Regions from separate parts of the Streptomyces sp. NPDC004051 genome, predicted to be linked through region 3. Evidence: riboswitches for the same ligand, from Rfam matches in the RefSeq annotation. Region 3 holds a riboswitch; each other region holds the start of a gene.
What was found. A riboswitch is a leader RNA that binds a small molecule or an ion and turns the genes downstream of it on or off. The one in region 3 is predicted to bind glycine.
Positions count from the first base shown of each region.

Region 1 (4,045 bases), on a different contig from region 3:
ACCCGGTGGGAGTCGCCGTAGCGCTTGCACTGGATGACGACCCGCCACCCCTCGGGCGACACGGCGACAACGTCGGCGCCCAGATCCCCGGCACCGCCCACGACTTCCACACCGGAGCAGCCGTCGCGCTCGCAGAGGGAGGCGACCGCGGCCTCGAATTCCTCGGCATCCAGGGCGTCATAGTCGATGTCGACGTCCATGTCGAAAGCCACTCGCGGCCGGGGAACGGTCGCGGTCTCCCACGCCTCGGCCGCCTCCGTCGCCGCCTCGTCGAGCGCGGCCGCGGCCCGTCGTGCCGCTCTCGCCAGATGAAGACGGCGTCCCAGGCCCGCGACGCCTGCGGCACCCAGCAGGAGCAGGGCGAACGCCCAGCCGGGATGCCGCTCGGCGATGCCGACCGCCGTGCGGGCCCCGAATCCCAGGACGCTCACCACCACGGCCAGCAGGACGAAGAAGAAGGCTGTCGAGCGCAGGTCGAACCCGCGCCGGCGGTTCACGGTCGGCGTACGACGTACGGGGGCGGCCACGGTGATGAGTCCCCTCCTCGGGATCGATGCAAAGATCACTTCCTCCGTCTGCCCAGGACCGGAGGTCATGTGGGCGGCTGATTGCCGAGTACGACCGGACACGGCACTGCGGCCACCTTCACGAACCCACGAATTCACGAACGAGCGGCGGCGAAGCTCCTCACACACCCCAACCAGCCCCAGATGGCCGGAAATCCCCCGACTCGACACCAGCAGCAACAGAACACCATGAAGGTCCGACGTCGGGCCCCGGGCCGTCTCGTCAGACGTCGAAGGGGGTGACCGGACAGAGGAGCCGAGGGCGGGTGGGTGATCTTGATCGAGAGCCTGTCCGCCGGGAGCTTCGTCGTGCCGTGCAGACCTCGTCCGCCGGCGTCCCCGGCCACGCGGCCGGACTGGAAGGGCCCAGGGTAGCTGCCTATTGCATCCAAAGCCTCGGGGGTGATCGAATGTGCGTCCGGCGATCGGTGTTCTTGACGTTATGCAGAGGGTGTCGCACATGATGGGCCGCTGGCTGGCAAGCAGAACGAAACAGCGTCAGACAGGCCCCCTGGCAGCTGTGCAGACTCCCTCCGATGCCGGGGTGCTGAGCTGCCGGGTTCTCGGCCCGGCCGACGAGCCGGTGCCGAACGCCCGGTACGCGATCAACGACACCGTGGGACGCACACTGGTCGAGGGTGGGACGGATCCCTTCGGATCGTTCGTGGCCACGATTCCGGCGGGAGAGTACCGGCTCACGGTGTCCGCCGGGGGGTACCTGCCGTACCGGGTGCCGTGCACGGTCACCGAGAACTCCCTCACCTCGCTCGGCGACGTGACCCTGCAGGCGGCACAGCCGCTGGAGATGCCCGCGCCGGGTGACTGGGAGATCGATCTGGCGCACTCCTCGATCGTCTGCACCGCACAGCACATCGGGATGGCCCGGGTGCACGGCCGGTTCAACTCCTTCGCCGGGGTGGTGCGGATCGCCGGCGACGCGGCGCAGACGGCGATGCACGTGGTGATCGACGCGGGATCCATCGACACCAACATGAGGATGCGTGACGACCATCTGCGGTCGGCGGACTTCCTGGCCGTGGAGCGGTTTCCCACCATCGAGTTCTACAGCGACCGCTTCGTGCCCCGGGGCGGCAACCGGTGGGACGTCATCGGCGAGTTGTGGCTGCGCGGGGTGGCCCGTACGGTCACGCTGGACGTGGAGTACCTCGGGCTCGGCAACGGCATGCAGGGCGAGGCCCGGGCGGTCTGCCGGGCCACCGCCGAACTGCACCGCGACGACTTCCAGGTGAGCTGGCAGACGATGCTGGCGCGGGGTATCGCCGCCGTCGGCCCCACCATCCGGGTCGACATCGACGTGCAGGTCGTACCCCAGAGCTGACCGGCCGGCCTGCCCCCGCGCCCGCGCCCTCGGGAAGGCGGCACGGTCCTGGAACACCGCCCTGCCCGGCAGTAAACGATCATCGTTCTCGCAGCTCTTGACCGGCCGCCGGTGCGGGCCTAGCCTCACATCGCCGCTCATCCCGCTGCGGGAGAGCACCGGGTCAGCCAGACCCGGGCGCCGAAGGAGCAACACCTCCCCGGAAACTCTCAGGCACCCCTACCGCTCGGGCAGGCACCTCTGGAAAGCAGGCGCTCCCGTGCCTCGCCCACGGTGCAAGCCGCGGACCTCCGCGGCGAAGCTCTCAGGCTCCATGACAGAGGGGGAGGCTCCGCTCGGCAGCGCGGGTTCCTGCCCGTGCCCGACTCCTGAGGACCCCCCGATGGCTTTCTCGTTACCCCACCGCCGGCCGCCTGCCGCCCGCCGGCATCCCGACTGAGCTCCGGCTCTCCCCCACGGCCCTCCTGGGCCCACGCTCCCTGAAGGCGTGTTCGGCGTGCCCGGCACTTTTCCCGCCGGTCGCTCCCTCACTCATGCCGACTCTTTGTGCCCACTCGCTCCCCTCATACGTGTGCGGTCGTCTTCCAGGACACGCCTGTCCCGGCCCGCACGCACCGAAGATCCACGAGGTTCGCACATGCACAACAGCAGCAAAGCCGTCCCGACCACCGCCCCGAAGCCCGAGGCGGATCCCGGACAGCCCTCCTCCCCCACAGGTGAACAGCACCTCTCCCGGCAGTTGTCCAACCGGCACATCCAGCTGATCGCGATCGGCGGCGCCATCGGCACCGGCCTGTTCATGGGATCGGGCAAGACGATCTCACTGGCCGGCCCCTCGGTGATCTTCGTTTACATGATCATCGGCGCGATGCTGTTCTTCGTGATGCGGGCGATGGGAGAGCTGCTGCTCTCCAACCTGCGCTACAAGTCCTTCGCCGACTTCGCCTCGGACCTCCTCGGACCGTGGGCCGGCTTCTTCACGGGATGGACCTACTGGTTCTGCTGGATCGTCACCGGTGTCGCCGACGTCATCGCGATCGCCGGGTACGTGTCGTACTGGTGGGAAGGGCTCGCGCTGTGGATTCCGGCGCTCGCGGCGGTCGTCCTGCTGATCGTCCTGAACCTGCCCACGGTGAAGGCGTTCGGTGAGACCGAGTTCTGGTTCGCACTGATCAAGATCATCGCCATCGTGACGCTGATCGTCGTCGGATTCGGCATGGTGCTGGGCGGCTTCCAGGCGCCCGGGGGCACCACCGCGAGCTTCTCCAACCTCTGGAACGACGGCGGCTTCTTCCCCACCGGTCCCATGGGGTTCGTCGCGGGATTCCAGATCGCGACCTTCGCCTTCGTCGGCATCGAACTGGTCGGCACCACCGCTGCGGAGACCAAGAACCCGGAGCGGAACCTGCCCAAGGCGATCAACTCGATCCCGGTGCGCGTGATGCTGTTCTACGTGGTCGCCCTGATCGCGATCATCTCCGTCACTCCCTGGCGCCAGATCAGCCCGGACCGCAGCCCCTTCGTCGTGATGTTCACACTGGCCGGCCTCGGCATCGCCGCCTCCGTGATCAACTTCGTGGTACTGACCTCCGCCGCCTCGTCCGCGAACTCGGGCATCTACTCCACCTCACGGATGGTCTACGGCCTGGCTCACGAAGGCGACGCACCGGCACGGTTCGGCAGGCTCACCTCCCGGAAGGTACCGGTCAACGCCCTGCTCCTGTCCGGTCTCTTCCTGCTCCCCGGCGTCGTCATGGTCACCATGGGCGACTCGATCATCGAGGCCTTCACGCTGGTGACCACCATCTCGGCCCTGCTGTTCATGTTCGTCTGGTCGATCATCCTGATCTGCTACCTCGTGTACCGCAGGCGCCGTCCCCACCTGCACGAGGCGTCGACGTTCAAGATGCCCGGCGGCGTCGTCATGTGCTACGTCGTACTCGCCTTCTTCGCGTTCCTCGTCTGGGCGCTGACCCAGAAGGAGGACACCCTGCAGGCGCTGCTGGTGACCCCGGTGTGGTTCGTCGTCCTCGGCATCGCGTGGACGGTGCTCCGTCACCGCCGCCGTCAGGCCCGGCAGACGGCGGCAGTGACGGGCTCCCCGGAACAGCCCCTGCACTGAGGTGACGCCGCGGCCCTC
Region 1 is NZ_JBSGHG010000010.1:182,447-186,491, reverse strand. It holds gene ACWEQO_RS14215 (restriction endonuclease) at 1-527, opposite strand, end outside; gene ACWEQO_RS14210 (YceI family protein) at 1,027-1,905, shown strand; glycine riboswitch at 2,044-2,140, shown strand; glycine riboswitch at 2,141-2,232, shown strand; gene cycA (D-serine/D-alanine/glycine transporter) at 2,543-4,027, shown strand.
Region 1: it holds a riboswitch for glycine, as region 3 does, so the genes downstream of both, cycA (D-serine/D-alanine/glycine transporter) here and gcvT (glycine cleavage system aminomethyltransferase GcvT) in region 3, are expected to answer to the same signal.

Region 2 (4,045 bases), on a different contig from region 3:
GTACGAGGCCCGGCTCTTCGGCGTGCGTTCCGCGCTGCCCATGGCCCAGGCGCGGCGGCTCGCGCCGAACGCGGCGTACCTCGTGCCGCGCTTCGCGTTCTACCGGTCGATCAGCGACCAGGTGATGGGGCTGCTGCGGGAGCTGTCGCCGCTGGTGGAGCCCTTGAGCCTGGACGAGGCGTTCGTGGACCTGGAGGCCGGCGGGGCGGCCTGGGACGAGCGGTCGGCCCGGCTGGCCGGGGCGAGGCTGCGCGCGGACATACGGGCGGTCACCGGGCTCACCGGGTCCGTCGGGCTCGCCGCCTCCAAGATGCTGGCGAAGATCGCCTCGGAGCAGGCGAAGCCCGACGGACTGGTGCTCATCGAGCCGGGGAGGGAGCGGGCCCTGCTGGCGCCGCTCCCGGTCCGGACGCTGCCGGGGGTGGGGCCCGCCACCGGTGACCACCTGCGCAGGGCCGGGATCCACACGGTCGAAGAGCTCGCCGAGGCCGGGGAGGACGAGCTGGTGCGGTTGCTCGGCAAGGCACACGGACACGCGCTGTACGCCATGGCCCTGGCACGGGACGAACGGCCCGTGGTGGCCGAGCGGGAGACGAAGTCGGTGTCGGTCGAGGACACGTACGACGTGGACATCCACGACCGGGTGCGGGTCGGGACGGAGGTACGGAGGCTCGCCGACCGCTGTGTGAGCAGACTGCGGGGAGCGGGGCTGGCGGGACGGACCATCGTGCTGAAGGTGCGGCGCTACGACTTCTCGACGCTCACCCGGTCCGAGACGCTGCGGGGCCCCACGGACGATCCGGCGGTGGTGCGCGAGGCGGCGGCGCGGTTGTTGGGCTCGGTCGACACGACAGGCGGGGTACGGCTGCTGGGCGTGGGAGTCAGTGGACTCGCGGACTACACCCAGGAGGACCTGTTCGCGCAGGCGGCGGAGGTCCGGGGGGAGGAGTCGCCGGGCGAGGAGGAGCAGTCGGCCGCGCCCAGGGAGGAAGAACAGCGGACGAGCGCGGGGCGGAGCTGGCCGGCCGGGCACGATGTGCGGCACAGCGAGTACGGGCACGGGTGGGTCCAGGGCAGCGGCCTGGGCCGGGTCACGGTCCGGTTCGAGACGCCCGGCTCGGCGGTGGGACGGGTGAAGACCTTCCGCACCGACGACCCGGCCCTGCAACCGGCGGATCCGCTGCCACTGGTGGACCGAAGTCCCGGGGAGGGCGAGAGGCCGCGGGTCGGCGCGGAGACGAGCGACGGCTCGGGAGCGGCCCGGGGGAGCATGGACCCGGGGCACTCGCAGGTGTGAGGGGGCCGTGGGCTTCGTGCTTCCGGCTCCGAGGGCTCAGGCCGGGTGGTCGTCCCGGTCGGCGAGTGTGCCGAAGTCGTGGTCCGGAAGCGGGGGAGGCGCGGAGATGTCCAGACCGTAGTGGTGGTAGAGCTGGAGTTCCTGCTCGGGGGAGAGGTGGCGGCCCACGCCGAAGTCGGGGGCGTCCTTGATCAGGGCGCGTTCGAAGGGAATGTGGAGGCTGCCGTCTATCAGCTCGCTCGGCTCCAGGGGGACGAAGGCGTCCCTGCTGAACAGGCCGGTGCGTATCGCCGCCCACTCGGGTATGCCGGTGGCGTCGTCGAGATAGACCTCGTCGATGGTGCCGATCCGGGTTCCGTTGCGGTCGAACGCTTTACGGCCGATCAGGTTGCGCGGATCGATGTCGGTCTGCACGGGCCCTCCACTGGTCGCAATCCGCAGTCATTCGTCAGCACTACGAAACGGCACAATCGGTCCGGCGGCCACTCGAAGGTACGGGGGTTGCCCTCGCTGGTACGCTGACAGCGGCTGCTGACCCCGTGCGGGAGAGTCCTCCGGACACCATCGGAGGGCGCCGAAGGAGCAAATCCTCCCCGGAAACTCTCAGGCCCACGTACCGCATGGACGAGGTCACTCTGGAAAGCAGGGCGGGTGTCGACGGCTCCCGCTCTCACCGACGGTGAAAGCCGGGCGCCCTGCGGCGGTCCGGTGAAGCTCTCAGGTCGAGATGACAGAGGGGGAGGCCGTCCGGGCACCCGTCATGGTGCCCCTCGAAGGTCGTCAGACCAGGAGGCCTCCACAATGACCGCCCACCGCATTCCCCTCTCCGAGCTCGAACAGGGAACGCCCTTCGAGCAGCGTCACATCGGCCCCGACCACGAGGCCCGCGCCAAAATGCTCGCGCAGGTGGGCTACGGCTCGCTCGACGAGCTGACGGCCGCGGCGGTCCCGGATGTGATCAAGAACGCCGACGCACTCGACCTGCCGGGCGCCCGGACCGAGCCCGAGGTGCTGGCCGAACTCCGGTCGCTGGCCGACCGCAACGAGGTGCTCGGCTCCATGATCGGGCTCGGGTACTACGGGACCTTCACGCCGCCCGTCATCCTGCGCAACGTGATGGAGAACCCCGCCTGGTACACGGCCTACACGCCCTACCAGCCGGAGATCTCGCAGGGACGGCTCGAGGCGCTGCTGAACTTCCAGACCATGGTGGCCGAACTGACCGGCCTGCCGACCTCCGGGGCCTCACTGCTCGACGAGGGCACGGCCGCCGCCGAGGCGATGGCGCTCTCGCGGCGCATGGGCAAGAACAAGAACGGCCTGTTCCTGGTCGACGCGGACGCGCTGCCGCAGACGATCGCCGTGATCGAGACCCGTGCCGAGCCGACCGGCGTCGAGGTTGTCGTCGCCGACCTGAGCGAGGGCATCCCCGCCGAGATCGCCGAGCGCAAGATCAACGGTGTGCTGATCCAGTACCCGGGCGCCTCCGGAGCCGTGCGTGACATCAAGCCGGTGATCGACCGGGCGCACGAGCTGGGCGCGCTGGTCACCGTCGCCGCCGATCTGCTCGCCCTCACGCTGCTGACGTCGCCCGGCGAACTCGGCGCGGACATCGCGGTCGGCACGACCCAGCGCTTCGGTGTGCCCATGGGGTTCGGCGGACCGCACGCCGGATACATGGCCGTGCACGAGAAGATGGCGCGCAGCCTGCCCGGACGGCTCGTCGGCGTCTCCGTCGACGCGGACGGCGACCAGGCCTACCGGCTCGCGCTCCAGACCCGTGAGCAGCACATCCGCCGGGAGAAGGCCACCAGCAACATCTGCACCGCCCAGGTGCTGCTCGCCGTGATGGCAGGCATGTACGCCGTCTACCACGGCCCCGAAGGGCTGCGGACCATCGCGTGGCGCACCCACCGTTACGCGACCGTCCTCGCCGAGGGGCTCCGGGCCGGCGGCGTGGAGATCGTCCACGGCTCCTACTTCGACACGCTGACCGTGCGGGTCCCGGGGCGGGGTGCCGAGATCGTCGCCGCGGCGCGGGACAACGGCGTCAACCTGCTCCTCGTCGACGCCGACCACGTCTCGATCGCCTGCGACGAGACCACCACACGGGCCAGGCTCGCCGCGGTGTGGAGCGCCTTCGGCGTCGAGGCCGGCGTCTCCGACGTCGCGGCCCTGGACGCGGCGGCGCCCGACACCCTGCCGGACGCCCTGCTGCGCACCGACGAATACCTGACGCACCCCGTCTTCCACCAGCACCGATCCGAGACCGCGATGCTGCGCTACCTGCGTCGGCTCGCCGACCGCGACTACGCGCTGGACCGCGGGATGATCCCGCTGGGCTCCTGCACCATGAAGCTCAACGCGACCACGGAGATGGAGCCGATCACCTGGCCCGAGTTCGGGCAGCTGCACCCCTTCGCGCCGGCCGAGCAGGCCGAGGGCTACCTCACGCTCATCCACGAACTGGAGGAGCGTCTCGCCGAGGTCACCGGCTACGACAAGGTGAGCCTCCAGCCCAACGCGGGTTCCCAGGGCGAACTGGCCGGGCTGCTCGCCGTGCGCGGCTACCACCGGGCCAACGGCGACGAGCAGCGCACCGTCTGCCTCATCCCGTCCTCCGCGCACGGCACCAACGCCGCCAGCGCCGTCATGGCGGGGATGAAGGTCGTCGTCGTGAAGACCGCCGAGGACGGCGAGGTCGACATGGCCGACCTGCGGGCGAAGATCGAGCAGTACCGCGACGAA
Region 2 is NZ_JBSGHG010000008.1:197,607-201,651, reverse strand. It holds partial or broken gene ACWEQO_RS12450 (DNA polymerase IV) at 1-1,418, shown strand, start outside; gene ACWEQO_RS12445 (PRC-barrel domain-containing protein) at 1,334-1,711, opposite strand; glycine riboswitch at 1,830-1,926, shown strand; gene gcvP (aminomethyl-transferring glycine dehydrogenase) at 2,099-4,045, shown strand, end outside.
Region 2: it holds a riboswitch for glycine, as region 3 does, so the genes downstream of both, gcvP (aminomethyl-transferring glycine dehydrogenase) here and gcvT (glycine cleavage system aminomethyltransferase GcvT) in region 3, are expected to answer to the same signal.

Region 3 (4,045 bases):
CGGGCCGCCCTGCTGGCCGGGGAAGACCGCAGAATTGATCTTCTTGGCCAGCTCGGCCGTGGAGAGGATCACCCCGCCGCGCGGACCGCCGAGGGTCTTGTGCGTGGTCGTGGTGACGACGTGGGCGTGCGGGACCGGGTTCGGGTGCAGGCCCGCCGCGACCAGACCGGCGAAGTGCGCCATGTCGACCATGAGGTACGCGCCGACCTCGTCCGCGATCCGGCGGAACGCGGCGAAGTCCAGCTGACGCGGGTACGCCGACCAGCCGGCGACGATCAGCTTCGGCTTCCTCTCCTTGGCCAGCCGCTCGACCTCGGCCATGTCGACCTGGCCGTCGTCGCCGACGTGGTAGGCGACCACGTCGTAGAGCTTGCCGGAGAAGTTGATCTTCATGCCGTGGGTCAGGTGCCCGCCGTGCGCGAGGTTCAGGCCCATGATCGTGTCGCCGGGCTTGAGCAGCGCGAACATCGCGGCGGCGTTGGCCTGCGCGCCCGAGTGCGGCTGCACGTTGGCGTGCTCGGCGCCGAAGAGTTCCTTGACCCGGTCGATGGCGATCTGCTCGATCACGTCGACGTGCTCGCAGCCGCCGTAGTAGCGGCGGCCGGGGTAGCCCTCGGCGTACTTGTTGGTGAGGACCGTGCCCTGGGCCTCCATGACCGCGACCGGGGCGAAGTTCTCCGAGGCGATCATCTCGAGGGTGGACTGCTGGCGGTGCAGCTCGGCGTCGACCGCCGCCGCGACGGCCGGGTCGAGCTCGTGCAGCGGGATGTTCAGGAGCGACATGGGGTGACGGCCTCCTCAGCCCTGGACGAAGGCGTCGTACTCGGCGGCCGAGAGCAGGTCGGCCGGCTCGTCGCTCACCCGCACCTTGAACAGCCAGCCGCCCTCGAAGGGGGCCGAGTTCACCAGCGACGGGTCGTTCACCACGTCCTCGTTGACCTCGGTGACCTCGCCGGTGACCGGGCAGTACAGGTCGCTGACCGACTTGGTCGACTCCAGCTCGCCGCAGGTCTCGCCCGCGGTCACGGTGTCGCCGACGTCCGGGAGCTGGACGAACACGATGTCGCCGAGCGCGTTGGCCGCGTGCTCCGTGATGCCGATCGTCGACACGCCGTCCTCGGCGGCCGTCAGCCACTCGTGTTCCTTGCTGTAACGCAGCTGCTGGGGGTTGCTCATGATCTGGATCCTCCTGTGTGCGAGGGACCGCCGGGGTCGACGGCGGAGAAAGGGGACGAAAGGGGTGGATGGAGCCGAAGGGAGGGGTGGGGGGGCGGAGGTCACGGCCCCGACCGGCGCGGTCGCGTACGCGGCCCACGTCCTACGGCGGTGTCACTTCTGCCGCTGGTAGAACGGCAGCGCCACGACCTCGTACGGCTCGTGGCTGCCGCGGATGTCCACGCCCACGCCCGGGGTACCCGGCGCCGAGTGCGCCACGTCGACGTACGCCATCGCGATCGGCTTGCCCAGCGTCGGCGCGGGCGCCCCGGAGGTGACCTCGCCGATCACCTCGCCGCCGGCCACCACCGGGTACCCGGCGCGCGGGACCCGGCGGCCCTCGGCGACCAGGCCCACCAGGGCGCGGGGCGGGGTCCGCTCGGCGCGGGCGGCGGCCTCGGTCAGGGCGGCACGGCCCACGAAGTCGCCCTCCTTCTCGAACTTCACGACCCGGCCGAACCCGGCGTCGAACGGCGTCAGCGAGGCGCTCAGCTCATTGCCGTACAGCGGCATGCCGGCCTCCAGGCGCAGCGTGTCCCGGCAGGCCAGCCCGCACGGGGTCACCCCCACGCCCTCGCCCGCCTCGGTCAGCGCCTGCCACACCCCGACCGCGTGCTCCGGCGCGACGAACAGCTCGAAGCCGTCCTCACCGGTGTAGCCGGTCCGGGCGATGAGCGCGGGGACGCCGGCGACCGTGCCGGGCAGGCCGGCGTAGTACTTCAGGCCGTCCAGGTCCGAATCGGTCAGGCTCTTGAGGATGCCGGCGGCCTCGGGGCCCTGCACCGCGATCAGCGCGTAGGCGTCGCGGTCGTCGCGGACCTCGGCGTCGAAGCCCGCCGACCGCTCCACGAGGGCGTCCAGCACCACCTGGGCGTTGGAGGCGTTGGCGACGACCAGGTACTCGGGGGCTTCGACCGCACCGAGCCGGTAGACGATCAGGTCGTCCAGGATGCCGCCGTCCTCGTTGCAGATCATGGTGTAGCGGGCGCGGCCGGGCTTGACGGTCCCGATGTTGCCGATCAGGGCGTAGTCCAGGAACCGCGCCGCCTGCGGGCCGGTGACGGTGATCTCGCCCATGTGCGAGAGGTCGAAGAGGCCCGCCTTCGTGCGCACGGCGTTGTGCTCGTCGCGCTCGGAGCCGTAGCGCAGGGGCATGTCCCAGCCGGCGAAGTCGGTCATCGTGGCGCCGAGCGAACGATGCAGGGCGTCGAGCGCTGTCCGGCGGAGTTCGGTACTGCTCATCGGTCGGTCTCCCAGGGCGATGGGGTCCCCCGTCGGCCGGGGCCGGGCACGGGGAGGGCGAGGACGTTCCTCCCCATCTGTCATCGGAACCTGAGAGGTTCGCCATGACCGTCCGCGCAGGGGACGTCACGGCTTGCACCTTGGGTGGAGCCACCGGAAACTCGCGCGGCGGCCCGCTTTTCAGATGTGCCTGGCCCGCGCGGTAACGGTGCCTGAGAGATTCAAGGGAGGGACTTGCTCCTTCGGCGCCCCGGCGAAACGTGCCAGGGACTCTCCCGCGCGGATTCAAACGGCCGGTATGCAGTTGGCGCGCTCATCATTGCACGCATCGTGAGGCTTCGGCAGGGGGACCTTTCCCTCGTGAGCACAGGGTGCTCAGGTCTGTACGGAGGGCTGTGACAGGTCTGTATCGAGAAACGGACGGAATGAAGAGGCGTCCGCCGTTACCGTCTCTTTACACTCGGCGGGGAGGGTGCTCCGGCACTTGCCCCAGGGGAGGACTCACGGTGAACAGGACCACGGCGTACGCCACGACGGGTGTCGCGCCGCCCGGGCAGCAGGCCCCCTCGTCCGGGGAGGCCCACGGCGCGCGGCCGGCGCCCGTCGTCCGCGACCTGCGCGCGTGCGCCGGCCGCGGTCCGCACGCCCTGGTCTTCGGCCCCCGCGACCTCGTCGTGGTCACCGGACTGCCCGGCAGCGGCAAGTCCACGCTGATGCGGCGCGCGGTGCGCGGCACCCGGATCGACTCCCAGGACACCCGCGACCGCTGGGACCGCCGCATGCCGCGCCTCCTGCCGTACGCGGTGTACCGGCCCCTGGTCCGCCTCGACCACTACGCCGGGCTGCGCCGAGCCCTGCGCACCGGCGAGGGGGTCGTCGTGCACGACTGCGGTACCCACGCCTGGGTGCGCCGCTGGCTGGCCCGCGAGGCCCGCCGCCGGGGCGCGGGGCTGCACCTGCTGCTGCTGGCCGTCCCCCCGGAGCAGGCACTGGACGGTCAGCGTGAGCGCGGCCGCGGTGTCTCCCGGTACGCCTTCCTGCGGCACCGCACCGCCGTCGACCGGCTGCTGCGGTCCGTGGAGCGCGGCGACCTGCCCGCGGGCTGCGGAACGGCGGTCCTGGTCGACCGGGACGCGGCGGACACGCTGCGCCGCATCGACTTCACGGGCTGACGACCGCACGGGCGGGCGTGGCACGGGCGGGCGGGTGCACGGGCGGGCGGGTGCACGGGCTGCCGGCTGCGGAGCGGCAGCGGTTAGCCTTTTCAGCCACAGCAGTGGTTCCAGGCAGGCGGTAGGCAGATGGACTTCCCGGCGGGCTTCTCCGCGGACTTCCCGGCACAGACTCACCCCCATCCGCACGGAGGATGGCCCGGCAACGAGTTGGAGGAGGTGCTCTCCGCCTCCCTCGGCGTCCCCGCGGCGGACGGCCGGATCATCGAGGTACTGGGCAGGAGCCCCGTCTGGGTTCCGCTGCCGAACGGCGGCGGCCCGCACAGCGGCCCGCTGGACCTGCCCACCCTGGAGATCGAGGGGCAGGCGTACGTCCCGGTCTTCAGTTCCGAGGAACAGTTCCGCCAGGTCGTCGG
Region 3 is NZ_JBSGHG010000009.1:2,155-6,199, forward strand. It holds gene glyA (serine hydroxymethyltransferase) at 1-783, opposite strand, end outside; gene gcvH (glycine cleavage system protein GcvH) at 799-1,176, opposite strand; gene gcvT (glycine cleavage system aminomethyltransferase GcvT) at 1,330-2,457, opposite strand; glycine riboswitch at 2,525-2,647, opposite strand; glycine riboswitch at 2,648-2,745, opposite strand; gene ACWEQO_RS12525 (AAA family ATPase) at 2,964-3,629, shown strand; gene ACWEQO_RS12530 (enhanced serine sensitivity protein SseB) at 3,759-4,045, shown strand, end outside.